2 regions of the Streptococcus sp. CM6 genome follow, and region 2 is predicted to be linked to the other one. Evidence: riboswitches for the same ligand, from Rfam matches in the RefSeq annotation. Region 2 holds a riboswitch; the other holds the start of a gene.

Region 1 (16,890 bases), on a different contig from region 2:
CGTATTGATTGCGAACATCCTGAACTGGTCCATGCAAGACCACACGCCCATCACGAATCATCAGGATATCATCGCAAAGCTCCTCAACATTGGTCATGACATGGTCAGAAAAGATAATGGTCGCACCGCGCTCTTTCTCTTTCAAGATGACCTGTTTGAGCAACTCGGTGTTGACTGGGTCCAAACCACTAAAAGGTTCATCCAAGATAATCAAATCTGGTTCATGGATTAGGGTGATAATCAGCTGAATTTTCTGCTGATTCCCTTTGGAGAGGCTCTTGATTTTGTCGGTCAATTTGCCCTTCACTTCCAATTTTTCCATCCATTGAGGGAGTTTTTCCTTGACCTCCTTAGCATCCATGCCTTTTAGAGTAGCCAAGTAGCGAACTTGCTCAAGGACTGTCAATTTGGGCATGAGGCTACGTTCCTCAGGCAGATAGCCAATCCGAGCGTAGGTTTCCTGACGAATCTCCTGCCCATCCAGACTGATTTCTCCTTGATACTCCAAAAATTTCAACATACTGTGGAAAATCGTTGTTTTCCCAGCACCATTTTTCCCGACCAGCCCCAGAATCCGTCCTGGACTTGCTTGAAAATCGACACCAAACAAGACTTGCTTGGAACCGAAACTTTTCTCTAGATTTCTTACTTCTAGCATTTTCCACCTCCGAAATATGTTGCACTTATTATACTCCTTTTTGATAGCATTTACAACGTTTTATGTCCATTTTATCGATATTATTTATAGTAAAAATCTACCAAATCCAAGGTTTTTAAGCGCTCCAGTAATAGGTTTAGTATAGCTCATTAAAAATTGGATAGGGTGTCTTTCTCCTCAACTGTTGCTTTTCTCTTTTGAACTGTCCTTTTGAAACTAAAAAACCACCCCGAAGGATGGATTGATGAGTTAACGTACTTCTGCATTGACTTTTTCTTCGAGTGATGCTTGGATTTTTTCCATGTAGCGTGCGACTTCCTCGTCCGTCAAGCTGTCTTCTGGATTTTGGAAGGTCAAGCTATAGGCCATTGACTTCATACCAAGTCCCAATTTTTCGCCTAAGAAGACGTCAAAGAGTTTGATATCTGTCAAACGTTTCACGCCTGCAGCTCGGATAGCATCTACAACTTCTTGGTGAGTGACTTCTGCCTTGAGAAGTAGAGCAATATCACGACTAACCGCTGGGAATTTGGTGATTTCCACAAATGGAGCCGCAGGTTGAAGCGCAGCTTCGATGGCTGAAAGGTTGAGCTCCGCTACATACGTTTCTGGAATATCATAAGTCTTAGCAGTGACCGGATGCACTTGGCCAATGAAACCAAGAACTTGGTCACCGAGTGAAATCACGGCTGTACGTCCTGGGTGTAGACTTGCAATCTCAGCTGTTGCTGTATAAGTCACTTCAAGTCCCAGGCGAGTAAATAATGCTTCAAGGATTCCCTTAGCATAGAAGAAATCAACTGGAACTGCTGCCGTTTGGAAGTCTTTTTCTGCAACCAAGCCTGTCAAGGCAAAGGCAAAGCTGTTGATCTCGTTTGGTAGATCTTCTTTTGGATTACCCGTTTGCTCGAAGACTTTTCCAATCTCATAAAGAGCCAAGTTTTTATTCTTACGTGCTACGTTGTAGGCCACCGTATCAAGGATACCTGAGATCATATTTTGACGGAGGACTGAACGGTCCACTGTCATTGGCCACATGAGTTCTGTAAGGTTACTTGGTTGAGCCGTGAACTCAACTGCTTTTTCAGGCGTTGTTAGAGCGTAGGTAATGATTTCTGTCAAACCTGCTCCTTCAGCGATCGTACGAACTTGGCGACGCAATTTTTGTGTCGCAGTCAATTCACCAGCTGTACCATCGTCTTTTGGAAGACTAGTTGGCAAGCGATCATAACCATAGATACGAGCGATTTCTTCAAAGAGGTCTGCTTCGATAGTGATATCCCAACGACGACGGGGTACGCTGACTGTAAAGCTTTCTGCATTGCCAGAAAGACCAAAGCCAAGACGACGGAAGACATCTTCCACATCAGCATATGAAAGTTCCGTACCAAGAACACGGTTGACATCGGCAAGAGTTGAAGATACTTCTACATCTGAAGTGTCAAGCTCACCCGCTGAAACGATGCCCTTACGCACTGTCGCACCTGCAAGTTCTGCAATCATGCTAGCTGCAGCATCCAAGGCCTCATCGACTGTTGCCACATTAATCCCTTTTTCAAAACGAGAAGATGATTCCGAACGAAGGTTAAGGCGTCCACTAGTCTTACGAATGGATGTGCCATTGAAAACAGCTGCTTCTAACACAACGCGACTAGAATTTTCGGAGATTTCTGTAGCCTCTCCACCCATGACACCTGCAAGGGCTACTGGTTTGTCAGCCACAGTGATGACTAAGTCATTTGTTTCCAAGTCACGTTCTTCACCGTCCAAGGTCACCAATTTTTCACCAGCACGCGCTTCACGCACATGGATGTCATTGCCTTCAAAGGTATCCAAGTCAAAGGCATGCATAGGCTGACCAAAGTAGAGTAGGATATAGTTGGTTACGTCGACCACATTATTGATGGGACGGATACCTTCGTTCATGAGGAGATTTTGCAACCACTGTGGACTTGGTGCGATGGTCACATTGTCCAAGATACGGGCAGCATAGTATGGCGCCTTGTCTGTTTCAATCCCTACAGAAAGAGCATCTGCTGCACTTTCATTTGTTTCTGTTAAACTGAATTCCTTAAAGCTAACTGCCTTGTCATAGATAGCTGCCACTTCGTGCGCTACTCCACGCATAGATAGAGCATCTGCACGGTTTGGCGTGATGGAAAGTTCGATAATTTCATCATCCAAGTCTAGGTAAGAAAAGACTTCGTCCCCAGGAATAGCATCTTGAGGCAAGATTTGGATACCATCTGCGAATTCCTTTGGCACAACTGAGTCCGAAATACCTAATTCACCAAGTGAGCAAATCATTCCGAGAGACTCTAAGCCACGGATTTTCCCTTTTTTGATTTTGTAGTTGTCAGCGATACGAGCTCCTGGAAGAGCCACCATGACCTTGATACCAGCACGCACATTTGGGGCACCACAAACGATCTGACGGGCTTCTTCTTCGCCAACGTTAACCTGACAAACATGAAGATGAGTTTCTGGCACATCTTCGCAAGACAAGACCTCACCGACGACAATTTTTGAGAGACCGGCAGCCGGTGATTCGACACCTTCGACCTCGATCCCTGTAGTTGACATTTTTTCAGCCAACTCTTGTGATGGCACATCAATGTCCACCAATTCTTTTAACCATTTATAAGATACAAGCATAATTCTGATTGTAAGATCTCACCAAGTAAGACCTTTTCAATTCCTTTCTTTTTCTTCGAGTCAGTCCTCACCTTCTCATCGAGAGAAAATGACTAGGACTGTATAGGACTGTGTTTCAGGTTTCAATCTTATTTAAACTGTTCTGAGAAGCGGACATCCCCTTGGTAGAATCCACGAATATCGTTGATTCCGTAGCGGAGCATAGCTACACGCTCTTGACCAAGACCAAAGGCAAAACCAGAGTAAACAGTTGCATCAATACCACTCATCTCAAGGACACGTGGGTGAACCATACCAGCACCCATAATCTCGATCCAACCTGTTTTCTTACATACGTTACAGCCTTCTCCACCACACTTAAAGCAAGAAACATCCACCTCGACAGATGGCTCTGTGAATGGGAAATAGGATGGACGCAGACGAATCTGACGCTCTTCACCAAACATTTTTTGAACGATCAATTGAAGGGTTCCTTGAAGATCTGCCATAGAAATGTTCTTCCCAACAACCAAGCCTTCGATTTGGTGGAACTGGTGACTGTGGGTCGCATCGTCCGTATCACGACGGAATACACGCCCAGGTGAGATCATTTTCAAAGGACCTTTTGAAAAATCATGGGCGTCCATAGCACGCGCCTGAACTGGAGACGTGTGAGTACGGAGTAAGATTTCTTCTGTGATGTAGAAAGTATCCTGCATATCGCGAGCTGGGTGATCTTTTGGAAGGTTCATACGCTCGAAGTTATAGTAGTCTTGCTCCACTTCAAAACCATCCACGACTTGGTAACCCATCCCGATAAAAATATCTTCGATTTCTTCACTGGTTTGTGTAAGAACATGACGGTGACCAACCGCAACAGGACGACCTGGAAGTGTTACATCGATGCTCTCACTAGCAAGTTGAGCTGCGACTTTCTTTTCTTCCAAGAGTTTCGCTGTTTCCTCAAAGGCTGCTGTCAAGACATCACGAGCTTCATTAACGTGTTTCCCGATGACAGGGCGCATTTCAGCCGATACATCCTTCATCCCTTTAAGGATTTCAGTAAGCGACCCTTTTTTACCAAGGACAGAGACACGTAATTCTTGCATCTCTTTTTCATTTTCAGCAGTAATCTGCTTCAAGCTAGCCAGCGTTTCTTCGCGAAGCGCTTTTAATTGTTCTTCAATAGTTGACATAATTCCTCCATCAGTCGCTCGTAGATAAAAAGAAAACCACATGCCAAAAACTCCACTCGGAGCGTTGACACGCGGTACCATCCGTTTCATCTGACAAGTCAGACCTTCATTTCTAAATCCATGCGCAAGTGAATTCACTCAGCTTTCATATAGAGAGCTTGCAGTCCTGGCTCTCCTCCCTGATATACTTCCCTTGAGTTACTAGTCTTGCGGATTTCTATTCGATTACTACATAGTTTATCAAATTTTTAGTTAAAAAACAAGTTAGACCAGACTAATTTCAATATAAAAAGGAACAAGACGCAATGCACTATCTATTTGTAGGGCCTGTTTCATCTGCTTTCCTTTTCATTTCTTTCTCCTCAAGGGAATTCGATACTCACTTCTGCTTGCCTTTAAATCGCCATTGGAAGCGAAGCTTGTCATAGAAAGGAAATTCGATAAACAAGACTCCCAAGCCCACACAGAGACTGGCAAGAACATCTGATGGGTAGTGAACTCCCAGATAGACCCGAGATAGCAGCACACTGACTAGGTAGAGGCCAAGGACGATTTGCACGATTTTTCTCCAGACTGGATTTTTAATTCGCTGACTAAGGATAACAATCAAAGTCCCTACCATCAGCGTCACTGCCAGAGAATGCCCACTTGGGAAGGAAAATCCCTTCTCCTCGACTAGATGTAAGATAGCTGGTCGTGGGCGCTGGTAGATATTTTTAAAGGACACGATTAAAAGACCAGCTATTGCTAGATTTCCCGCCATGAAGAAGCTTTCTATCTTCCACTGCTTACGATAAAAGATAAAGGCTGCGATGGCAACCCAGGTGATAATCACCGGGATATCAATCAAATGCGTAAGGGCACGGAACAGAACTGTCAAATAATTTGGCAAGTCTCCACGAAGGGCAGTCTGAATCGGTTGATCAAAACCGACCAACGTTTCAGGATAGAATTTAACCATATAGCCAAGAAGGACGAAAAGTAAAAGGGCAAAACTGCCCTTCATTAAAAATGTTTGTTTATCTCTCATAATATTTTAAGGTTGGTTTTAAGAGGACATACAGCAACCAGAATGAAACGGCAAAGATTACACCCTCAATCAAGTTAAAAGGTAAAACCATGGTCATTAGGTAGTTGGAAAGTCCCAAAATTTTTCCAATATCAAAGTTGGCAAACTGCGCGTACAAAGGAACCGCATAAACATAGTTGAGAACCAACATAGCAGCAGTCAATCCAATAGTTCCCGCTAGAGATGCTAGTAGGAAACGAAGAGTGCTACGTTCCTTTTTCCAAATCAAACCAAAGGCGATAACAAAAACTCCCAAGGCTACGATATTCATTGGCAAACCAATGTAGGTATTCACGCCCTGGCTATTCAGAAGCAACTTCAAGAGTGAGCGAAGCAAGAGGATTCCTAGTGCAGCTGGCAAATCCATCACCACCAAGCCCACAAGGACTGGCAAGATACTAAACTCGATCTTGAGGAAGGCCGCCGCTGGCAAGAGCGGAAAGTCAAAGTACATCAGCACAAATGAAATGGCTGATAAAATCGCAATGGTCGAAAGTCGACGTGTGTTTGTCATAACAGGTTCCTCCAATTTTCTATAAAATCAGAAGAAGTTGGAAAGGATCCCTCTATCTATTCTCACTTTTTATATCCCAAAAGCTCCCTCTCACTCTTTTGAGCAAGCGGTTGCAATTCATCTATAAACTCATCAGAACAGACAAAGCTATTCTTTCGTCTTCTCCCATCCAGACTATACTGTCGGTTGTGGAATCGCACCACATCAGCTTGCGCTCGCGGACTTCTTTAACTAAGATATTTTGGATTAATCTAGGCGTCGCAGTCGAAGATAATACTTGAGTATATCGAGACAAGACAACGAAGAGTAAGCCAAAATAGCTAGTTAAGGTCACCGCCGGTCGGGAATCTCACCCAGCCCTGAAGACCCTTTAATCATAACAAAAAACGCTTGCAAGTGCAAGCATTTTGATTATTTCAATTTATCTGCTTCATAGGTGTGAACAAGATCAAGACCTGCAAAATTCTGCTGGCGAAGAGCCTCATATACAATCATGCAGACGGTATTCGAAACATTGAGACTGCGGACGTGTTCATCGTTCATAGGAATACGGAGTGCTTTCTCAGGATGTTCTCGCATAAAGTCCTCAGGCAAGCCCTTGTCTTCACGTCCAAAGAGAAAATAATGGTCCTCGTCAGTCGATAAATCTACCTCAGAATACACCTTCTCAGCAAATTTCGAAATCAGATAGAGTTTTCCCTTCATCTGAGACATGAAATCTTCCAAGCTGTCATAAAAATAAATATCTAACTTATCCCAATAATCTAATCCAGCTCGCTTCATCTTGCGATCATCAATAGGAAATCCCATCGGTTTGATGATGTGAAGGGGAGAATTGGTCGCAGCGCAAGTACGCGCAATGTTACCTGTATTTTGTGGAATCTGAGGTTCAAATAATACAATGTGATTTGTCATGACTTGCTTCCTTTCACCATTGCAAAAAAATAGCCACACTGCCCGGAGTCAAGCTCAGCAAACAGCGTGGTTAAGGCATCGTTAACTTACCTCACAACAGGTTTGAAGTAAATCAGCGAAGCTACTTTCTTAGTATAACACTTTCAGAATCATTGTCAATAGAAACGACTTGATTTTTTTACTTTTTTTGATAATATTTCCATACTTAGTCATTCTTTTTCTGAGAAAGGATATTAAATGAGCGAAATCACTTCATATAATAGACATTTCTATGAAAGGTGAGCAATTTTATCTTTGAAAACTTACAAAAAGTCTTTTCTTATCCTCTAAAATGGCTTGGTAAGTGCATTTTTTGCGAAAAAAGGGTATGATAGTTACATCATGAAAAAGTAGGGTTTTTATATGAAAATTGTCCTTGTTGGTGGAGGGAAAGTCGGTTTCGCCCTCTGTCGTTCACTGGTTGCAGAAAAACACGACGTTGTCCTCATCGAACAAGATGAGGCTGTTCTCGATCATATTGTCAGTCGCTTTGATATCATGGGACTCCTTGGAAATGGAGCAGACTTTGCTATCTTAGAGCAAGCCGGCGTTCAAGAGTGTGATATCTTTATTGCTCTAACGGAACACGATGAAGTGAATATGATTTCAGCAGTACTTGCTAAAAAAATGGGCGCTAAAGAAACCATCGTTCGAGTGCGAAATCCTGAATACTCCAATGCCTATTTCAAAGAGAAAAATATTCTTGGATTCTCACTTATCGTTAACCCAGAACTCCTAGCCGCCCGTGCTATCTCAAATATCATTGATTTCCCGAATGCACTCTCAGTTGAGCGGTTCTCAGGGGGACGGGTCAACCTGATGGAGTTTGTTGTCAAAGATTCCAGTGGTCTCTGTCAAATGCCAATCTCAGATTTTCGTAAAAAATTTGGCAATATCATTGTCTGCGCTATGGAACGAGACCATCAACTTATGATTCCGAGCGGTGATATCACCATTCAGGACAGAGATAGGATTTTTGTTACTGGGAATCGTGTGGATATGATGCTCTTCCATAACTATTTCAAATCACGTGCAGTGAAAAGCTTGCTCATCGTTGGTGCTGGAAAAATTGCTTATTACCTACTTGGCATTTTAAAAGATAGCCGTATTGACACTAAAGTTATCGAGATTAATCCTGAGAGAGCTCGTCTCTTCAGTGAAAAATTTCCAAATCTCTATATCGTACAGGGAGATGGAACTGCCAAAGATATCTTGCTTGAGGAAAGTGCTCCCAACTATGATGCAGTTGCAACTTTGACTGGGGTTGATGAGGAAAACATCATTACCTCTATGTTCTTAGACCGTGTTGGTGTCCATAAGAATATCACCAAGGTGAATCGAACTAGCCTTTTAGAGATTATCCATGCACCTGATTTTTCAAGTATCATCACACCCAAAAGCATTGCAGTGGATACCATTATGCACTTTATCCGTGGTCGAGTAAACGCCCAATACTCAGACCTTCAAGCCATGCACCATCTAGCAAACGGTCAAATTGAAACTCTTCAATTCCAAATCAAGGAAGCTAATAAAATGACTGCCAAACCTCTTTCACAGTTGAAATTGAAAAAAGGGGTTCTCATCGCAGCCATTATCCGAAAAGGAAAAACAATCTTCCCTACTGGAGAGGATAGACTTGAGGTAGGAGATCAGTTACTCGTGACGACTTTACTACCAAATATCACCAAGATTTATGATCTGATTGAGAGGTAAAAGATGAATAAAAGTATGATTCGTTACCTCCTCTCAAAACTTCTCTTGATTGAGGCGGTTCTCCTCCTAGTACCCGTTAGCGTAGCAACCTATTATCAAGAATCTAGCCAAGTATTTACAGCTCTCTTTACAACAATTGGAATTTTAATACTTCTTGGTAGCTTGGGAATTTTACGGAAACCCAAAAATCAGCGAATTTATACTAAGGAGGGAGTCTTAATCGTCGCCCTCTGTTGGATTCTATGGTCTTTCTTTGGAGCACTTCCCTTTGTCTTTTCAGGACAAATCCCAAGCGTCATCGATGCCTTCTTTGAAATCAGTTCTGGTTTTACAACTACAGGAGCGACCATTCTGACAGATGTCTCAGTTCTCAGCCGTTCCCTCCTCTTCTGGCGAAGTTTTACTCACTTGATTGGAGGGATGGGGGTACTCGTCTTCGCGCTTGCCATTATGGACAATGCCAAGAATAGTCACTTAGAGGTGATGAAGGCTGAGGTCCCTGGGCCTGTCTTCGGTAAGGTTGTATCCAAACTGAAAAATACCGCCCAGATTCTCTATCTGCTTTATTTAGGGCTCTTCTCACTTTTTGTAGTCATCTACTATCTAGCTGGTATGCCCCTATTTGATAGCTTTGTCATCGCTATGGGAACGGCAGGAACCGGAGGCTTCACCGTCTATAACGACGGAATTGCCCACTACGGCAGCTCACTCATCACCTATCTCGTCAGTATCGGGGTTCTGGTTTTTGGGGTTAACTTCAATCTCTACTATTACCTTATGCTCCGTCGGGTTAAGGCTTTCTTTGGAGATGAAGAACTTCGCACGTATGTAATCATTGTCCTAGTTTCTACCGGCTTGATTACGCTCAATACGCTCCATCTCTACCAAGGTGTCTCTAAGAGCTTTGAAATGGCCCTCTTTCAGGTTTCCAATATCATCACAACAACTGGTTTTGGTTATGGAGATATCACCAACTGGCCCCTCTTCTCCCAATTTATCCTCCTCTTCCTCATGGGAATCGGTGGATCTGCTGGATCAACCGCAGGTGGACTCAAAGTTATCAGAGGGCTCATCCTTTCAAAAATTGCAAAAAATCAGATCTTGTCCATCTTATCTCCTCATCGCGTATTGACTCTACATGTCAATAAAACTGTGATTGATAAGGATACCCAGCACAAGGTCCTAAAATATTTTGTCATTTATGTGATGATTTTACTGTCACTTATCTTCATTGTCAGTCTAGATAACAATGATTTTCTAGTTGTTACCAGTGCTGTCTTCAGTTGTTTCAATAACATCGGACCTATTCTAGGTACAACTTCTAGTTTTGCTATCTTTAGTCCCATCTCTAAAATACTTCTCTCATTTGCAATGATTGCAGGTCGCTTAGAGATTTATCCCATTTTGCTTCTCTTTATGAAACGTACCTGGTCCAAACGCTAATTATAATACAACTCCCCCTTTACTAGCTAGTAAAGGGGGAGTTTTTCTATTAAAAATGAGAAGACCTTTCGGTCCTCTCCTAATCTGTTTATTTTTTAAGTGCTTCTTTGTAGCGAGCAACTTCCGCTTGATTAGCCCAAACATAGTGACCTGGACGAATTTCCACCATAGATGGTTTGTCTGTCTCATAGTCATGTTGGCTAGGGTCATAGACTTTCAAGACCTTCTTACGTTCCAAGATTGGATCTGGAATCGGTACAGCAGATAGAAGCGCTTGAGTGTACGGATGAACCGGATTGTTAAACAACTCCTCTGTCTCCGCTACTTCAACGATAACACCCTTATAGATAACTGCGATACGATCTGAGATAAAGCGAACAACTGACAAGTCATGCGCGATAAAGAGATAGGTCAAGCCCAATTCTTTTTGAAACTTCTTGAGCAAGTTCAAGACTTGCGCACGAACAGACACGTCCAAGGCTGAAATTGGCTCATCCGCAATAACGAAATCAGGTTCCATCACAAGAGCACGGGCAATCCCAATACGTTGACGTTGACCACCAGAAAACTCGTGTGGGTAACGGGTCAAGTGCTCTTTCAAAAGACCAACTTCATGAATCATCTTTTGAACTTTTTCTTTTCGCTCTTCTTCATCTTTGAACAAGTGGTAGTTGTAAAGACCTTCAGAGATGATATAGTCAACTGTCGCACGTTCATTTAAGCTGGCTGCAGGGTCTTGGAAAATCATCTGGATACGGCGGATCAACTCTGAAGATTCCTTATGAGATTTTTTCCCATTGATCTTATGACCGTCAAAGATGATTTCACCTTTACTAGTATTATTCAAACCAATAATGGCACGACCAATCGTCGTTTTCCCACTACCAGATTCACCAACGAGAGAGAAAGTTTCTCCCTTGTTGATAAAGAAGTTAGCGTTTTTAACGGCAACAAACTTCTTACTTCCTTCACCGAAGGAAATTTCTAAATCTTTAATTTCTACTAATTTTTCAGACATTTCCTTCCTCCTAGTCTTCTAGATGAGCAAAGCCCATTTTATCACGAATTTTATCATGTAAATCTGCGATGATTTCTGGTTTTTCAACCTTAGGAGCATTCTCATGAAGCAACCAAGTCTTAGCCCAGTGAGTATCAGTGACTGAAAACTGAGGTGCTTTCTGTTCAAAGTCAATTTGCATCGCATAATCTGAACGAAGGGCAAAGGCATCACCTTTCAACTCCGTATAAAGAGACGGCGGTGTTCCTGGGATAGAGTACAATTCCCCTTTATCATCAGCGAGCTGTGGCAAGCTAGACAAGAGACTCCAAGTATATGGATGACGTGGGTCGTAGAAGACTTCCTCAACAGTACCATATTCTACAATTTCACCAGCATACATAACCGCTACCTTGTCCGCAATACTTGCTACCACACCAAGGTCATGGGTGATAAAGATAATGGTGAAGTGGTACTCATTTTGCAAAGTTTTAAGCAAATCAATGATTTGCGCTTGAATGGTTACGTCAAGGGCCGTTGTTGGCTCATCACAGATCAAGATATCTGGACGACACGCAAGGGCAATGGCAATAACGATACGTTGGCGCATCCCTCCAGAATATTGGAAAGGATACTCGTCAAAACGTTTTTCAGCGTCTGGAATTCCGACCTTGTTCATATAGTCGATTGCCATTTCTTTGGCTTCCTTAGCTGTTTTCCCTTGGTGTTTAACGATAACTTCTGTGATTTGGCTACCGATTGTATTGATTGGGTCCAAACTTGTCATTGGGTCTTGGAAGATGGTCGCAATTTTAGCACCACGGATTTTCTCCCATTCTTTGTTCGAAGTCAAGGCTGTCAAGTCTTGTCCACGATAGTCGATGCTTCCTTGGGCAATGCGTCCATTATCTTCTAACATCCCTGTAAAGGTTTTTGTTAATACAGATTTACCAGAACCAGACTCACCTACCAAGGCAAGAACTTCTCCTTCAATCAGTTCTAGAGAAACGCCTCTGATAGCTGTTAGAACTTTGTCACGAACGTCAAATTCCACGACGATATCGCGAGCAGTCAAAATTACATTACTTTCTTTTGTCATGTCTACTCCTATCTATGTGTACGTGGATCACTAGCATCCGCTAAGTTCTGACCAACAACGAATAGAGATAGGGATACCAAAATCAAGGTTGTCAATGGAATCCAGAACAAGTACGCGTTGGTCGTAACGTTTTGTGAGTAATCTGAGATCAAACGTCCCAAACTTGGCACTGTTACAGGCAATCCCAATCCAAAGAAAGAAAGGAATGCCTCATAAGAGATAAAGCTTGGCAACATCAAGGTCATCGTAGAAACAATAACAGATACCAATTGTGGCATGATATTTTTAACGATGATTTTAAAGGTTGGTGTTCCAAGTGTTTGAGAAGCAAGGTTGTATTCCAAGTCACGGTAACGCATGATTTGAATACGAATTGAATAAGCAATACCGATCCAAGTCGTCACACTCATAGCGAAGATCAAATTCCAGAAACCAGCACCAATTGAGTAAGTCAAGACGATAACAATCAAGAGAGATGGAATGTTTGAAATAATGTTATAAACTTCCATCATGACGCGGTCAACAGATTTGGAAATCCCCCAAATTCCACCAACAATAACCCCAATTACAAGGTTAATAAAAGTGGCAATTACAGAGATAAGAATTGAATTACGCGCACCAAACCAAACCCCGTCAAACAAGGATTTACCATTACTATCTGTACCAAACCAATGTTCAGCATTGGGCTTGATAAAACGAGCACTAAAGTCATTGACCTTACTTACATCGTTGAAGTCAAAATCTGAGAACATTGGGTAAATAAAGCTCATCAAGATAATGGCAACCAAAATTCCTAGCATAATGACTGTTGATTTTTTCTTTAAAAACTGTCTAAATACAGAGCCCCAGTAAGAGTAGGCAGGAGCATCAATCGTTTCAGAGGCAAAATCATCACGTTTTACGAACTGAAATTTTTCTTTATCAATTGTTGACATTATTTGCCTCCTTTCTCTGTCAATTTAATACGTGGGTCAAGCATAGTCATCCAGATATCTCCTACAAAGAGTGAGAAGATAGAAATACATGTAAAGATGAAGACGAGACCAACTACCATTGAGTTATTTGATGCCTTAACAGAGTCAATCAACATTTTACCCATACCTGGGAAGGCGAAGACTGTTTCTGTCAATGTTGCACCACCAATAACCCCGATTACGGCACCTGGAATACCTGAAACCAAAGGAACCATGGCATTTTTAAAGACGTGTTTATTTGAGATTTCTTTTTCAGATAAACCTTTTGCACGAGCAAAACGGACAAAGTCCTGAGATTGCAAGTCAATCATGTAACGACGAATCCAGATTGCTGTACTTGGTGCTCCCAGCAAACCTAGAATGACTGCTGGCAAGACATAGGAACGCCAATCTCCAGCACCTAGGATAGGGAATGAGTCTGGAAGACCAATAGATGAGCCAATCAAACGCACGATATAAACCAAGGCAATCGTTGGAAGGGCAAGCAAGAAGGTTAGAACACCTGTTGAGAAGCTATCAATCCAAGTATTCTTGTGGCGAGCCATAGCAGATCCAAGAGGAATCGCAATAGCATAAGAAATAATCAAACCAATCAAACCAGCAACAGCTGAACTTGCAATCATAGATGGATATTGGTAGTTACTTTCTGTAGCTGTATATGGATCGTCTTTACCATAGTTAGCTATTTCACGCGCATCTGCTTGACTTGGAGATTTGTAGGTACGAGAGTAAATATCTACAGACGAAGTCTTTTTACCAGTAGGGAATTGAACTTCTGATGTCTTAGTTTGTCCTTGACCTTGTGTGATAACTTGAAGCACTGGCGTGTTCGCATAAGTTGGGTAAGAGTCACCCAAGTTAATGTTCACAAAGTTTTGGTGTACAAACGGGAATTGATTGTTGAAATACAAAAGGTATTTATGTTTGGTACCTGAACCAACCAATGACCAACCGATAGCAGGGTCATTTTCAAAACGAAGATAACGTTCCAAGTTTGGATTTTCAGGGTCTTGAATCTTGTTTGTATGATCAATATCAAGTAAGTTTGCATAGAATTTGAAAACACGTTCAAAAATTGGAATTTCACGCGTAGCATAGAACTGACCACTCTCTGAAAAGACACCTAACGTCCAACCATTACCGAGTTGGTTGATGTATTTTTCGTAGATTGCCTTATTGGTGTCATTGGCATCTACTGTTACAGATGAGTCCATTGTGCTAGCTTTTTCTTGCAACTCCTTGGTATCGTAATACTCAATATAGCCCATACGTTCATAAACGGTATTCTCATAATTATCCCGCTTATCTGGAGTCGTTGCAATCTTGTTGTAGTTGGTATCCTGCTTGAAAATCAGTTTTCGAGGAACCATCGTATAGATAATCGTGTAGGTCAAGGTTGTCACCAAGAAAATAGACAACAATGAGCGCAAGACACGCATAAAAATATATTTTTTCATATCGTTTCCTTTTAAAATCCCAAAAGAACCTTCTCCTCATGGAGAGAAAGTTCTCTTGAGAGTTATTTATTTAACGTGATTCGTCAATTCTTTTTGAACTTTTTCGTTTGATTCTTTTTTCTCTTTGAGCCATTTCTCACGAGCTTGTTCGTAATCAGCTTTCGTTACAACCTTGTCTTGCAACTGAATATACTTGAAGTATACATCTGAGCTCTTATCTCCAGACTGGCTGTATGATGCAGAGAATGGTACAACACGAGAAATGAATGGTGCAGCACCACTTGATGACATAGCTGGCAAGAAGAGTGAGCTATCTGTCAACCAAGCTTGAGCAGCCGCGTATTTTTCATAACGAACATTCAAATCGCTTGTTTCTTTAGCAGCTTCATCAACTAGCTTATCGTATTCTTTCAAACCAACTTGAGCAGTCGCAGCGTTATCTGCACCTTCGTAACCCATATATGTTTTTGTTTGTTCAGCATTCGTTGTTTTTAAGATATCAAGGTAAGTTGATGGATCTTCGTAGTCTGGGTTCCACCCAACTGCTCCTGAGAGATCCCAATCTTCTGCCGCAGCGCTTGCAGCATAGTAAGTGATATTGTTCAACTCATCTTTAGAAACTTGTTGGATATCAATGATTACATTGCCTTCGCCAAGTACTGTTTCAACTGATTGTTTGAAAGATTGGATACGTGCGATATAGTTTTTAGATGTTTGGTCTACTGGAATATCCAAGTGGATAGGGAATTTCACACCTTCTGCTTCCAATGCAGTTTTAGCTTTGGTAAATTCGGCTTTGGCTTTATCGGCGTTGAAGAGTCCATCTTGACCATCCGCAAAGTTTACATTCTTCCACTCATCACCATAAGTAGCCATCTTTTCAGTTACCAAGTCACCGAAAGTTTTTTCACCTGCAGAGACAAAACCTGGTTTCACAAAGAGGTTACGAACTGCAAGAGGAGCACCTTCTTTACCATTGATTTGTGCTGAGTAAGAAGTACGGTCAAAGGCAAAGTTCAAAGCCTGACGGAAATCCTTGTTAAGAAGAGCTTTCTTAGTAGAAGTCTTCTCTTCATCAGTTGTCTTAGAAGTGTATTTGTAACCTTGACGGTCAATATTCACACCCAAACCAGCAATCCCTGGTCCTGATGGAGTGTAGAAGATGTTATCCTTATAGCTTTCTGCTACCTTAGAATAGTTTGAACTTGTTGGGAAAAGGCGAGCATAGCTGTATGCTCCACTTGTAAAGTTACGTTCAATGGACTCTTGGTCTGACCCATCATAGAAAGCAAGGGTAACTTTATCAAGGTGAACATTATCCTTATCCCAGTACTGCTCATTCTTAGCAAATTCGATAGAAGATTTAGTAGTCAAACCTTTTAGCAAGAACGGACCATTATAAAGCAAGGACGTAGGATCTGTTGCTTTGGCAAAATCTGATCCTTTTGATTTTTCAAAATCTTCGTTCAATGGCCAGAAGATTGAATAAGCCATCTTAGAGTTCCAATATGGTTCTGGTTGGTTCAAGGTATACTCAAGAGTATAATCATCAACTGCCTTCACACCTACCGTAGAAAAGTCTTTTGAATTTCCAGACAAATAATCAGACAATCCTTTAACAGAAATTTCTGCTAGATATAGAGCTTCGGATTTCTTATCTGCTGCGTGTTTCAAACCATTTACGAAATCTTTAGCTGTTACTTCAGCGTACTCTTCTCCATCAGATGTCATCCATTTAACACCTTTACGGATTTTGTAAGTATAAGTCAAACCATCTTTTGAGACTGACCAGTCTTCTGCAACTGCGGGAGTCAAATTCCCATATTTGTCATTTGTGAAGAGACCATCAATACCGTTTGAAGTGGCAATCTTAGTACTTTGTTTACCTGAAATGAGGTAATCCAACGTTTCTGGGTCAGCTGAATAGATATAACCATAATTTTTTGGCGCCGTTGAATCAGATGATTTAGAACTGCAGGCAGCTAGTACGCCAGTCGCTAATAAGGCAACCCCTGCTACAACCAATACTCTGCTTTTTTTCATGTATATAACTCCTCTTGAAAAATTTAGGCTTATTGGAAATTATAACATATATCTTCTAAAAAGTAAACGAATTTTCAGAATATTTAGGCGTATATCTACAAAAAACTTCTCTTTGTCAGAATTTCCTCATTCTTTATTT
Region 2 (11,189 bases):
TATCATCTTCAATACGAACGCCGTATTTTCCTTCAATATAAATACCTGGTTCATCAGTCAAGACCATACCAGATTTAATGACTTCTTTGGAAGTTTGGCTAAAGTAGGGTTCTTCGTGGATGTCCAGTCCGATACCGTGTCCGATACCATGTGTAAAGTATTCTCCATAGCCTGCTTCCACAATGATATCACGAGGAATTTTGTCAAAGTCACGGAAACCTAGACCTGCCTTGGCTTGGTCAATCAGAGCTTGGTTGGCTTTCAAAACTGTGTTGTAGATTTCTGCTTGCTCGTCACTGACATGGCCTAGATAGATGGTCCGTGTCATATCGCTGACATAGTGGTCGTAGAGACAGCCGAAGTCCATGGTGATGGCTTCTCCTGCTTCAACCGGTTTGTGCATTGGATGAGCATGAGGTTTGGAAGAGTTGATACCGCTTGCTAGGATTGTATCAAAGGATAAGCCAAATGCTCCTAGCTCCCGCATGCGGAAGTCAAGGAAGTTGGCAATTTCGATCTCAGTCTTTCCAGGTTTGATAAAGTCAAGCGCATCGCGAAAAGCTTGATCTGAGATGGAACATGCCTTACGAATAGTCGCAATCTCCGCTTCATCCTTAATCATACGAAGTGCTTCTACAAACTGAGTCTGTGGAAGCAAGTTGATCCCTGCAAACGCTGCCTGCATGCGGTGGTAATAAGAGACCGAAATCTCGTCCTCAAAACCGATACGAGACAAGCCCATATCCTTAACAATGCCTGCAATAACAGCCAATTCATCGCGGTCAGCCACAATCTCAAAACCTGTTACTTCTTGCTTAGCAGCAATGATATAGCGAGAGTCTGTCACCAAAACCTGACGGTCACGGCTGATGAAGACTGTTCCGTTTGAGCCCCAAAAACCAGTCAAGTAGTAAACATTTTTAAGGTTATTGATAATGATGCCATCTAGTTCTTTTTCTTGCATTTTAGCTAGAAATGCTTGTACACGTTTATTCATGATGTAACTTTCCTTTCAAATAGTGTCCTGTGTAGCTGGCTTCGTTGGCCGCTACTTCTTCTGGAGTTCCTGTTGCGATGATGGTTCCACCACCGACACCGCCCTCAGGTCCTAGGTCAATAATATGGTCTGCTGTCTTGATAACATCTAGATTGTGCTCGATAACAAGGACGGTATTGCCATCGTCGACAAAGCGAGCCAAGACTTTAAGCAAGCGAGCGATATCCTCGGTATGAAGCCCTGTCGTCGGCTCATCCAGAATGTAGAAAGATTTTCCTGTCGAGCGTTTATGGAGTTCGCTAGCCAACTTCATACGCTGGGCTTCTCCCCCAGAAAGGGTGGTAGCCGGTTGACCTAGCGTTACATAGCCCAGCCCCACATCCTTGATGGTCTGAAGTTTGCGTTGAATTTTTGGAATATGTTGGAAGAATTCCACCGCATCGTTGACGGTCATGTCCAAAACCTGCGAGATATTTTTTTCCTTGTAGTGCACTTCTAGGGTTTCACTGTTGTAGCGAGTCCCATGGCAGACTTCACAAGCCACGTAAACATCAGGCAAAAAGTGCATCTCGATCTTGATAATCCCGTCACCTGAACAGGCTTCGCAACGACCACCCTTGACGTTGAAACTGAAACGCCCCTTTTTGTAACCACGAATCTTAGCCTCATTTGTCTGGGCAAAAAGGTCACGTATATCGTCAAAGACCCCCGTATAGGTAGCCGGGTTGGACCTCGGCGTTCGTCCGATCGGGCTCTGGTCAATGTCAATCAAGCGGTCTACATGCTCAATCCCTGTAATCGTCTTAAACTTACCAGGTTTGTCTGAATTGCGGTTAAGCTTCTGGGCAATGGCTTTTTTGAGGATGCTGTTGATTAAGGTTGATTTCCCTGAGCCAGAAACGCCTGTTACCGCAATGAATTTCCCGAGTGGGAAGCGAGCGGTGATATTTTGCAAGTTGTTCTCACGCGCACCTGTCACTTCGATAAAGCGACCATTGCCAACACGGCGTTCTGACGGTACAGGAATCGCGCGTTTTCCTGATAGATACTGTCCTGTGATAGACTTGCTGTTACGAGCCACCTGCTTGGGGGTTCCTGCGGCAACAATCTCCCCACCAAAAACACCGGCACCGGGACCAACGTCAATCAGGTAATCCGCCTCGCGCATAGTATCTTCGTCGTGTTCCACCACGATGAGAGTATTGCCCAAGTCGCGCATCTTTTTCAGACTAGCAATCAGGCGGTCATTATCCCTCTGGTGAAGACCAATCGACGGCTCATCCAGGATATAGAGGACACCTGATAGGTTGGATCCAATCTGGGTTGCCAAGCGAATACGCTGACTCTCCCCACCTGAAAGGGTTCCTGCCGAACGCGACAGAGTCAGATAGTTGAGTCCCACATTATTGAGGAAGGTCAAGCGATCCTTAATTTCCTTGAGAATAGGACGGGCGATAATGGCTTCATTTTCAGACAGAGTCAACTGGCTCACCAAAGCCAAGTGGTCTGCGATAGACAGGTCTGAGATTTCACCGATATGTGGTCCTTGCTCCCCACCCACACGGACAGACAAGGCCTGGTCATTGAGACGGTAGCCATGGCAAGTTCCGCAGGTTAGTTCATTCATGTAGAGACGCATTTGGGTGCGTGTGTAATCACTGTTAGTCTCATGGTAACGACGCTTGATATTATTGACAACCCCCTCAAAAGGAATGTCAATATCGCGCACACCGCCAAATTCATTCTCATAGTGGAAATGGAATTCCTTGCCATCTGAGCCGTAAAGAATCAAGTTCTTATCTTCTTCTGACAAGTCTTCAAAAGGCTTATCCATATCTACTCCAAAGGCTGTCATGGCCTGCTCTAGCATGTTTGGATAGTAGTTAGATGAGATAGGATTCCAAGGTGCCAAGGCTCCCTCACGCAAAGTTTTGCTGGCGTCTGGCACTACCAAATCAGTATCCACTTCTAGCTTGATACCCAAACCGTCACACTCACTGCATGAGCCAAAAGGAGCATTGAAGGAGAAGAGACGAGGCTCTAACTCTGGTACTGTAAAACCACAAACTGGACAGGCATAATGCTCAGAAAAGAGCAACTCAGAATCGTCCATAGTGTCGATAATCACATAACCTTCTGCGATACGAAGGGCAGCCTCAATGGAATCAAAGAGACGGCTACGAATGCCCTCCTTGATGACAATACGGTCTACCACAACATCGATATTGTGTTGCTTGCTCTTAGACAGCTCTGGCACTTCGGTCACATCATAGACTTCCCCATCCACTCGGACACGAACATAGCCATCCTTTTGAATTTTTTCAATGACGCTCTTGTGTTGTCCTTTTTTCTTGCGGATGACAGGGGCCAAAATCTGCAAGCGTTGGCGTTCTGGCAACTCCAAAACCTTATCCACAATTTGCTCCACAGAAGAAGCCTTGATAGCCCCATGTCCGTTGATACAGTAAGGCGTCCCCACACGTGCGTAGAGGAGACGCAGATAATCATTGATTTCAGTTGTGGTTCCCACGGTCGAACGAGGGTTTTTGCTGGTGGTTTTCTGGTCGATGGAAATAGCTGGGCTGAGACCATCAATAGCATCTACATCTGGTTTTTCCATATTTCCCAAAAACTGACGAGCATAGGCTGATAGACTCTCTACATAGCGACGTTGTCCCTCCGCATAGAGGGTATCAAAGGCCAGACTGGATTTCCCAGACCCTGACAAACCAGTCACAACAACTAGCTTGTCTCGCGGAATCTCCACATCGATATTTTTTAAGTTATGGGCACGCGCCCCATGAATCACAATTTTATCTTGCATCTTTGTTCTTTCTAGTCCATTATTGCTTTCCATTATACCAAAAAATGTGAAATTCTATTACCCAAAAAGCTGTTTTTATAGTATAATAGTACGGTGCAAAAAATGAATCACTGAATAGTAGGAAAGGATAGGGGATATGAAACAAGTTTTTCTCTCAACAACAACTGAATTTAAAGAGATCGACACGCTTGAACCGGGTACTTGGATCAACCTCGTCAATCCTACACAAAATGAATCGCTGGAAATCGCTAACGCCTTCGACATTGACATTGCCGACCTTCGAGCACCACTCGATGCGGAAGAAATGTCCCGTATTACCATCGAAGATGAGTACACTTTGATCATCGTGGACGTTCCCATCACAGAGGAAAGAAACAATCGTACCTACTACGTTACGATTCCGCTGGGGATTATCATCACCGAGGAAACCATTATCACCACCTGCTTGGAATCCCTCCCCGTTCTCGATGTCTTTATCAACCGTAGACTGCGCAACTTTTACACCTTCATGCGTTCACGCTTTATCTTCCAGATTCTCTACCGCAACGCCGAACTTTACCTTACGGCCCTTCGTTCGATCGACCGTAAGAGTGAACAAATCGAAAGTCAACTTCACAAGTCTACTCGAAACGAAGAGCTGATCGAGCTCATGGAATTGGAAAAGACCATCGTCTATTTCAAGGCCTCACTTAAGACGAACGAGCGCGTGATTAAGAAATTGACCAGCGCAACTAGCAATATCAAGAAATACCTAGAAGACGAAGACCTACTCGAAGACACTCTGATTGAAACCCAACAGGCCATTGAGATGGCAGATATTTATGGAAACGTCCTTCACTCTATGACAGAGACCTTTGCCTCTATCATTTCCAATAACCAGAACAACATCATGAAGACCCTGGCTCTCGTGACCATCGTTATGTCTATCCCAACCATGATCTTCTCAGCCTACGGGATGAACTTTAAGGATAATGAAATCCCTCTAAACGGTGAGCCTCACGCCTTCTGGTTAATCGTCTTTATCGCCTTTGCTCTGAGTGTTTCGCTCACTCTCTATCTCATCCATAAAAAATGGTTCTAAGAGGAATCCCTATGTCTCAGATTGATTTACAAAAATTAACTAAGAAAAACCAAGAGTTTATCCACATCGCTACCCAACAATTTATCAAAGATGGTAAAACAGACGCTGAAATCAAGGCTATCTTTGAGGAAGTCATTCCTAAAATCCTTGAAGAGCAAGCCAAAGGAACGACTGCACGTTCCCTCTACGGGGCTCCAACCCACTGGGCTCATAGCTTCACTGTCAAAGAGCAATATGAAAAAGAGCATCCAAAAGAAAATGATGATCCAAAACTCATGATTATGGACTCAGCCCTTTTTATCACCAGTCTCTTTGCATTGGTTAGCGCTCTGACTACCTTCTTCTCTACAGATCAGGCTATTGGCTATGGGTTGATTACCCTCTTGTTGGTTGGACTTGTAGGAGGACTTGCCTTCTACTTGATGTACTACTTTGTCTACCAGTACTATGGACCAGACACAGATCGTAGCCAGCGCCCTCCTTTCTGGAAATCAATCCTCGTCATCCTCGCTGCTATGGTTCTCTGGTTGGCTGTCTTCTTCGCAACAAGCTTCCTACCAGCAGCTCTCAATCCAATTCTTGCTCCACTGCCTTTGGCTGTCCTAGGAGCGGCCCTTCTCGCCCTTCGCTTCTATCTCAAGAAACGCTTCAATATCCGAAGTGCAAGCGCGGGCCCATCACGTTATTAAGAAAAGTGAAACGCTATGGCATATAGTCAATCCTTAGCACAGCAGATTCGAAAAATTCTAGCACTCAAACTTCCTCCCCAAATTTTCGAAGAAGAGTTAGAAGAAAAGAAACTGTTTGGTGGCCTGGCCTTTATGATTCGTGGGAAAATGGTCCTTACAGTCAGTTCCAGAAAGGACGAGCTGGTTATGGTCAGAATTGGCAAAGAAATGGAAAAGCAAGTTCTACCCCGAACAGGAGCTCATACTACATTGATGAGAGGTCGACCTTATCATGGCTATATAGACCTAGATATCGAAGGTCAAAAAGAACTTCCTTACTGGATTGATTTAGCCCTCTCCTATAATCAAGAGTTAACCAAGTAACTCATATCTGGTTAGATTAGAAAAACGAAAAGCAACTGCTAAGGCGGTTGCTTTTTCACTTGCTTTCTTGAGATCCAATAGAACTTCTGAGTCTCATTCTTGTAGTTTTCTCTCATCTTTTATGATAAAATAGGCTAAATCTATTTGCAGGAGGATGAGATATGATTTCTACTATTGGTATCGTGAGCTTGTCTAGTGGTGTTATCGGAGAGGATTTTGTCAAACACGAAGTCGATTTGGGTCTCCAACGTCTCAAGGATTTGGGACTCAATCCTGTCTTTTTGCCCCATTCGCTAAAAGGGTTAGACTTTATCAAGGACCATCCGGAGGCACGTGCAGAGGATTTGATGCAGGCCTTTTCGGACGATAGCATCGACACGATCCTATGTGCCATTGGTGGAGACGATACCTATCGTTTGTTGCCCTACCTTTTTGAGAACGACCAGCTTCAAAAGGTTATCCAACAAAAGATTTTTCTTGGCTTCTCGGATACCACTATGAACCACCTTATGTTGCACAAACTAGGGGTCAAGACTTTTTATGGGCAATCCTTTCTAGCAGACATTTGTGAATTGGACAAGGAGATGTTGCCCTATAGCTTTCACTACTTTAAAGAACTGATCGAGACTGGGAGAATCTCAGAAATCCGCCCTAGCGACCTTTGGTATGAGGAACGGATTGACTTTAGTCCCAAGGCCCTGGGAACAGCTCGTATCAGTCATACAAATACTGGTTTTGACTTGCTACAAGGAAATGCTCAGTTTGAGGGAGAAATTCTCGGTGGTTGCCTTGAATCTCTCTATGATATCTTTGACAACTCTCGATACGCAGACAGCACGGAGCTCTGCCAAAAGTACAAACTCTTCCCTGACTTATCCGACTGGGAAGGAAAGATTCTTTTGTTAGAAACAAGCGAAGAAAAACCTGAGCCGGAAAACTTCAAAAAGATGGTGCTGGCTTTGAAAGAAACTGGGGTATTTGAGGTCATCAGTGGACTCTTGGTCGGAAAGCCAATGGATGAAACCTTCTATGACGACTATAAGGAAGCACTATTGGATATCATTGATAACAATATCCCGATTGTCTATAATCTGAATGTCGGTCACGCAACTCCAAGAGCCATTGTGCCCTTTGGCGTTCACGCTTATGTGGATACACAGAAGCAAGTCATTCGCTTTGACTATAACAAAAAATAAACAATTTCTCCATTTTTGTGCTTTGGTATTGATTTTCGTTACAATTTGTGTCTGAATTTATTGCATTTTGCTTATTTCTATGATATCTTTTTAAAGGAGGTGTATATGACTAAACAAAAAATAAATCAAATTGTCGGTTCAATTGGAGCCTTTATCGGGATTGTTGTATTTATCGCCTACATCCCACAAATTTTTGCCAATTTACAAGGCAACAAAGCTCAACCATTCCAGCCTTTATCCGCAGCAGTATCTTGTTTAATTTGGGTTATTTACGGATGGACAAAAGAGCCTAAGAAGGATTGGATACTAATTATTCCAAACTCAGCTGGCGTTGTCTTAGGTGGACTGACATTTCTTACTGCACTATAAAAGTTACTAGCATATAATCAAAAAGCTGAGATAATTTTCTCAGCTTTTTCTATTTTCTCAGATAGTTAGACGCTTGGACTCACTAATTTCCGTTTTTCCACTCGCAATCATTCTCGTGGTCATCAACCAGGCCTGCCGCCTGTAGAAAAGACAAAACTGCGACTGGACCTGTAAACTTGAAGCCTTGTTTTTTGAGATCTTGAGACAACTTTTCAGACAAGGCTGTTTTAGCAGGTGCTAGGTGATAGTCAGGAACATCATTCACGATCGTTTTTCCCTCAACAAAAGACCAGAGATAGGCATCAAAGGAGCCATATGCTTCCTGAACTTGTAAAAATGCTTGGACATTGGAGCGTGTCGCAAAGAGCTTGGCACGATTTCGGATGATGGCTGGATTCTCTAACAAGGCTTCCAACTCCCCATCTGTCATTTCCGCGACCGCTTGAATTTGATAGCCATGAAATGCTTCTCGGAAAGCCTGGCGTTTGTTGAGTACCGTTTCCCAAGACAGACCAGCCTGATAAGTCTCCATACAGAGCAGTTCAAAAAGAGCGCGGTCATCATGAAGGGGTTGCCCCCACTCCTCATCATGATAGGCTACATATAAGGGATTATTCATTTTTACCCAACCACAGCGTTTTGGCATATTATACTCCTATTTGACCAACATCTTAAGGGCCGACTTGATATAGTTCTCTGCTGTATCCGTCGTCCCTTCAAAGAATTTCTTGATTTTCTTAAGCTCGGTCGCCTTGTAGCCCAGTGCCAACATGGCTTCCATGGCTTCTTCCAGTTCTTGGTTTTCAATGCTTGCTTGCACTGCCACCTTAGCAGGAAGGTCATCACTAGCCACAACTACCTTGCCTTCCAAGTCCAGCACCATCTGCTGGGCTGTTTTCTTGCCAATTTTAGGAAACTTGGTCAAGTAGGTGATGTTCTTGCTTTCGATGGCTTGAACCAAGCCAACATTGTCATCAGCAGCGATAATAGCAAGAGCTGACACAGGCCCAATCCCAGATACCGAAATCAGACTGAGAAAGAGCTTTTTCTCATCTTCTGAGCGAAATCCATAAAGTAGATGGGCGTCCTCACGCACAACCTGATGCACATAAATTTGAGATTCTTGATTGACCTGTCCCGAGTAAGCATAGGGATTGGCTACATGCAGGATATAACCGATACCGTTGGTTTCAAGAACAATGTATTTGGCAGTAATTTTGGTAATGATTCCTTTTAAATATTCGTACATAGTTTTCCTTTTCTCTTATTTCGTTTATCTAGTATATCATATTTTCTTTATCCGAGGAGTGAGAATCGACTATCACAAATACAGTATATCAAAAATAATTTATGCTTATCTATTGACATATTGAAAATTAAGTACTATAATCACCTGTAATTGAATAACTATCTTCAGGGCAGGGTGAAATTCCCTACCGGTGGTATAGCCCACGAGCCGAAAGGCATGATTTGGTGAAATTCCAAAGCCGACAGTATAGTCTGGATGAAAGAAGATAAAAGTATATTTGTGCTTTTTGCGTGCTCTGAAATGATTACTTGTCATTTCAGAGCATTTTTGTTAATCGCATAAGTTTTCTTTTGTATGCCTTGAATAGTCCCCTATTCAAGGTATTTTTTTTGGAGGTAGTGAGATGAGCGACTCAAAATATATGAAATTAGCAATAAAATTGGCACAAAAAGGAGCTGGTTACGTCAATCCCAATCCTATGGTTGGCGCAGTTATTGTAAAAGATAATCACATTATCGGACAAGGTTATCATGAGTTTTTTGGTGGCCCACATGCTGAGAGAAATGCTCTAAAAAACTGTAGAGAATCCCCTGTCGGAGCAACGCTTTATGTAACACTTGAACCCTGTTGTCACTTCGGGAAAACACCTCCTTGTATAGACGCTATAATCGATAGTGGTATTACAAGAGTAGTCATTGGAAGCCTAGACTGTAACCCTATTGTATCTGGAAAAGGAGTAAAGATACTTGAGGAAAATAATCTTCAAGTTACTGTTGGAGTTTTAGAAAATGAGTGTCTTAACTTAATAAAAAGTTTTAGAAAGTATATTACCCAGCATGTACCCTATGTTTTTATGAAATATGCAATGACAATGGATGGAAAAATAGCCACTAAAACAAATCAATCCAAATGGATTACTGGAGAAGAGGCAAGAAAGCATGTACATCAGTTACGACACCATGTTAGTGCGATTATGGTGGGAGTCAATACTGTTATTCAAGACGATCCTTTGCTGACATGTAGATTGGAGGAAGGGAAAAATCCTATCCGTATCATATGCGATACACATTTACGAACTCCTCTTACCTCTAAAATCGTAAAAACAGCAAATGATATTAAAACTTACATTGCCACTTCCTCTGAAGACAAAAATAAAATGAAGCTATATCAAAATCATGGCTGTGAAATACTTCCCATAAAGAAAAAAGGCAATCATATAGACTTATCAAGTTTAATGCAACATCTAGGAAATATGCAGATTGATAGCCTACTTCTAGAAGGGGGCAGTCTAATGAATTGGAGTGCTTTGGAACAACAAATTGTTGATGAGCTGAAAATATATATTGCACCAAAAATTTTTGGAGGCAGTGCCAAGTTTCCTGTCGGAGGTGAAGGTATTTCTTTGCCAAATGACGCTATTAGCTTGAAGCCTTATGCTTTTTCTCAAATAGGAGATGACTATCTCATAGAAAGTGAGGTGATTTATCCATGTTCACAGGAATAATTGAAGAAATCGGAAAAGTTGAAAGAATACAGAAAGACTCTCGTAATTGCAAACTATCAATTAAAGCCTCAAAAGTATTAACGGATATCCATTTAGGCGATAGTATAGCAGTAAATGGTATCTGTCTTACAGTTACTCATTTCAATCATCAATCCTTTACAGTTGATGTAATGAATGAAACATGGAGCCGAACAGCTCTTACACTATTAAAACATGGAAGTGAGGTAAATCTAGAAAGAGCCTTATCTGTCAACAGTCGACTTGGAGGTCACGTCGTTACAGGACACATTGATGGTACAGGAAAAATCTCGTCAATAAAAAAAGATGATAATGCTGTATGGTATAAAATCAACACACAAAAAGAAATTTTAGATTTAATAGTTGAAAAAGGATCTATTACAATTGACGGCATTAGTCTGACTGTCGCTAAAGTCTCCAAACTAAACTTTTCAGTATCTGTTATCCCTCATACTTTGGAACAAACTATTCTTAAGAGTAAACAAGTCGGATGTACAGTAAATCTTGAAAATGATATATTAGGTAAATATGTGCAAAAACTAATGGATAACTCTCCGAAGTCAGAGATATCTAAGGAACTATTATACCAAAATGGATTTTAGCAGAAAGGATGATCAGTCAATGGAATATCGAAAAATACAAGAATCATTAGAAGCATTGCAGAAGGGACGACTTGTTCTTGTTATAGACGACAAGGATAGAGAAAACGAAGGAGACTTAATTTGTTCCGCACAAGCAGCTACAACAGAAAATGTTAATTTCATGGCTACTTATGCCAAAGGATTAATTTGTATGCCTATGAGCGAAAGTTTAGCTAATCAATTAATGCTTTCACCTATGGTTGAAAACAATACAGATAATCATAAGACTGCTTTTACAGTTTCAATTGATTATAAGGA

What was found. Region 2 has a riboswitch for FMN ahead of ribD (bifunctional diaminohydroxyphosphoribosylaminopyrimidine deaminase/5-amino-6-(5-phosphoribosylamino)uracil reductase RibD). Riboswitches for the same ligand answer to the same signal wherever they lie in the genome.
Region 1: another riboswitch for FMN. It lies ahead of HMPREF1516_RS00760 (ECF transporter S component); the one in region 2 lies ahead of ribD (bifunctional diaminohydroxyphosphoribosylaminopyrimidine deaminase/5-amino-6-(5-phosphoribosylamino)uracil reductase RibD).

Annotation. Positions count from the first base shown of each region.
Region 1 is NZ_JATS01000004.1:4,562-21,451, forward strand. It holds gene HMPREF1516_RS00740 (ABC transporter ATP-binding protein) at 1-658, opposite strand, end outside; gene pheT (phenylalanine--tRNA ligase subunit beta) at 908-3,313, opposite strand; gene pheS (phenylalanine--tRNA ligase subunit alpha) at 3,442-4,488, opposite strand; gene HMPREF1516_RS00755 (phosphatase PAP2 family protein) at 4,868-5,518, opposite strand; gene HMPREF1516_RS00760 (ECF transporter S component) at 5,508-6,071, opposite strand; FMN riboswitch at 6,225-6,442, opposite strand; gene HMPREF1516_RS00765 (tRNA (cytidine(34)-2'-O)-methyltransferase) at 6,483-6,986, opposite strand; gene trkA (Trk system potassium transporter TrkA) at 7,389-8,738, shown strand; gene HMPREF1516_RS00775 (TrkH family potassium uptake protein) at 8,742-10,181, shown strand; gene HMPREF1516_RS00780 (ATP-binding cassette domain-containing protein) at 10,270-11,199, opposite strand; gene HMPREF1516_RS00785 (ABC transporter ATP-binding protein) at 11,210-12,277, opposite strand; gene oppC (oligopeptide ABC transporter permease OppC) at 12,286-13,212, opposite strand; gene HMPREF1516_RS00795 (ABC transporter permease) at 13,212-14,708, opposite strand; gene HMPREF1516_RS00800 (peptide ABC transporter substrate-binding protein) at 14,775-16,751, opposite strand.
Region 2 is NZ_JATS01000012.1:96,523-107,711, forward strand. It holds gene HMPREF1516_RS04095 (M24 family metallopeptidase) at 1-997, opposite strand, end outside; gene uvrA (excinuclease ABC subunit UvrA) at 990-3,821, opposite strand; gene HMPREF1516_RS04105 (magnesium transporter CorA family protein) at 3,958-4,902, shown strand; gene HMPREF1516_RS04110 (DUF1129 domain-containing protein) at 4,914-5,591, shown strand; gene HMPREF1516_RS04115 (TfoX/Sxy family protein) at 5,607-5,954, shown strand; gene HMPREF1516_RS04120 (S66 family peptidase) at 6,116-7,150, shown strand; gene HMPREF1516_RS04125 (SemiSWEET family transporter) at 7,256-7,519, shown strand; gene HMPREF1516_RS04130 (DNA-3-methyladenine glycosylase I) at 7,602-8,165, opposite strand; gene ruvA (Holliday junction branch migration protein RuvA) at 8,175-8,768, opposite strand; FMN riboswitch at 8,925-9,039, shown strand; gene ribD (bifunctional diaminohydroxyphosphoribosylaminopyrimidine deaminase/5-amino-6-(5-phosphoribosylamino)uracil reductase RibD) at 9,172-10,272, shown strand; gene ribE (riboflavin synthase) at 10,257-10,892, shown strand; gene HMPREF1516_RS04150 (bifunctional 3,4-dihydroxy-2-butanone-4-phosphate synthase/GTP cyclohydrolase II) at 10,912-11,189, shown strand, end outside.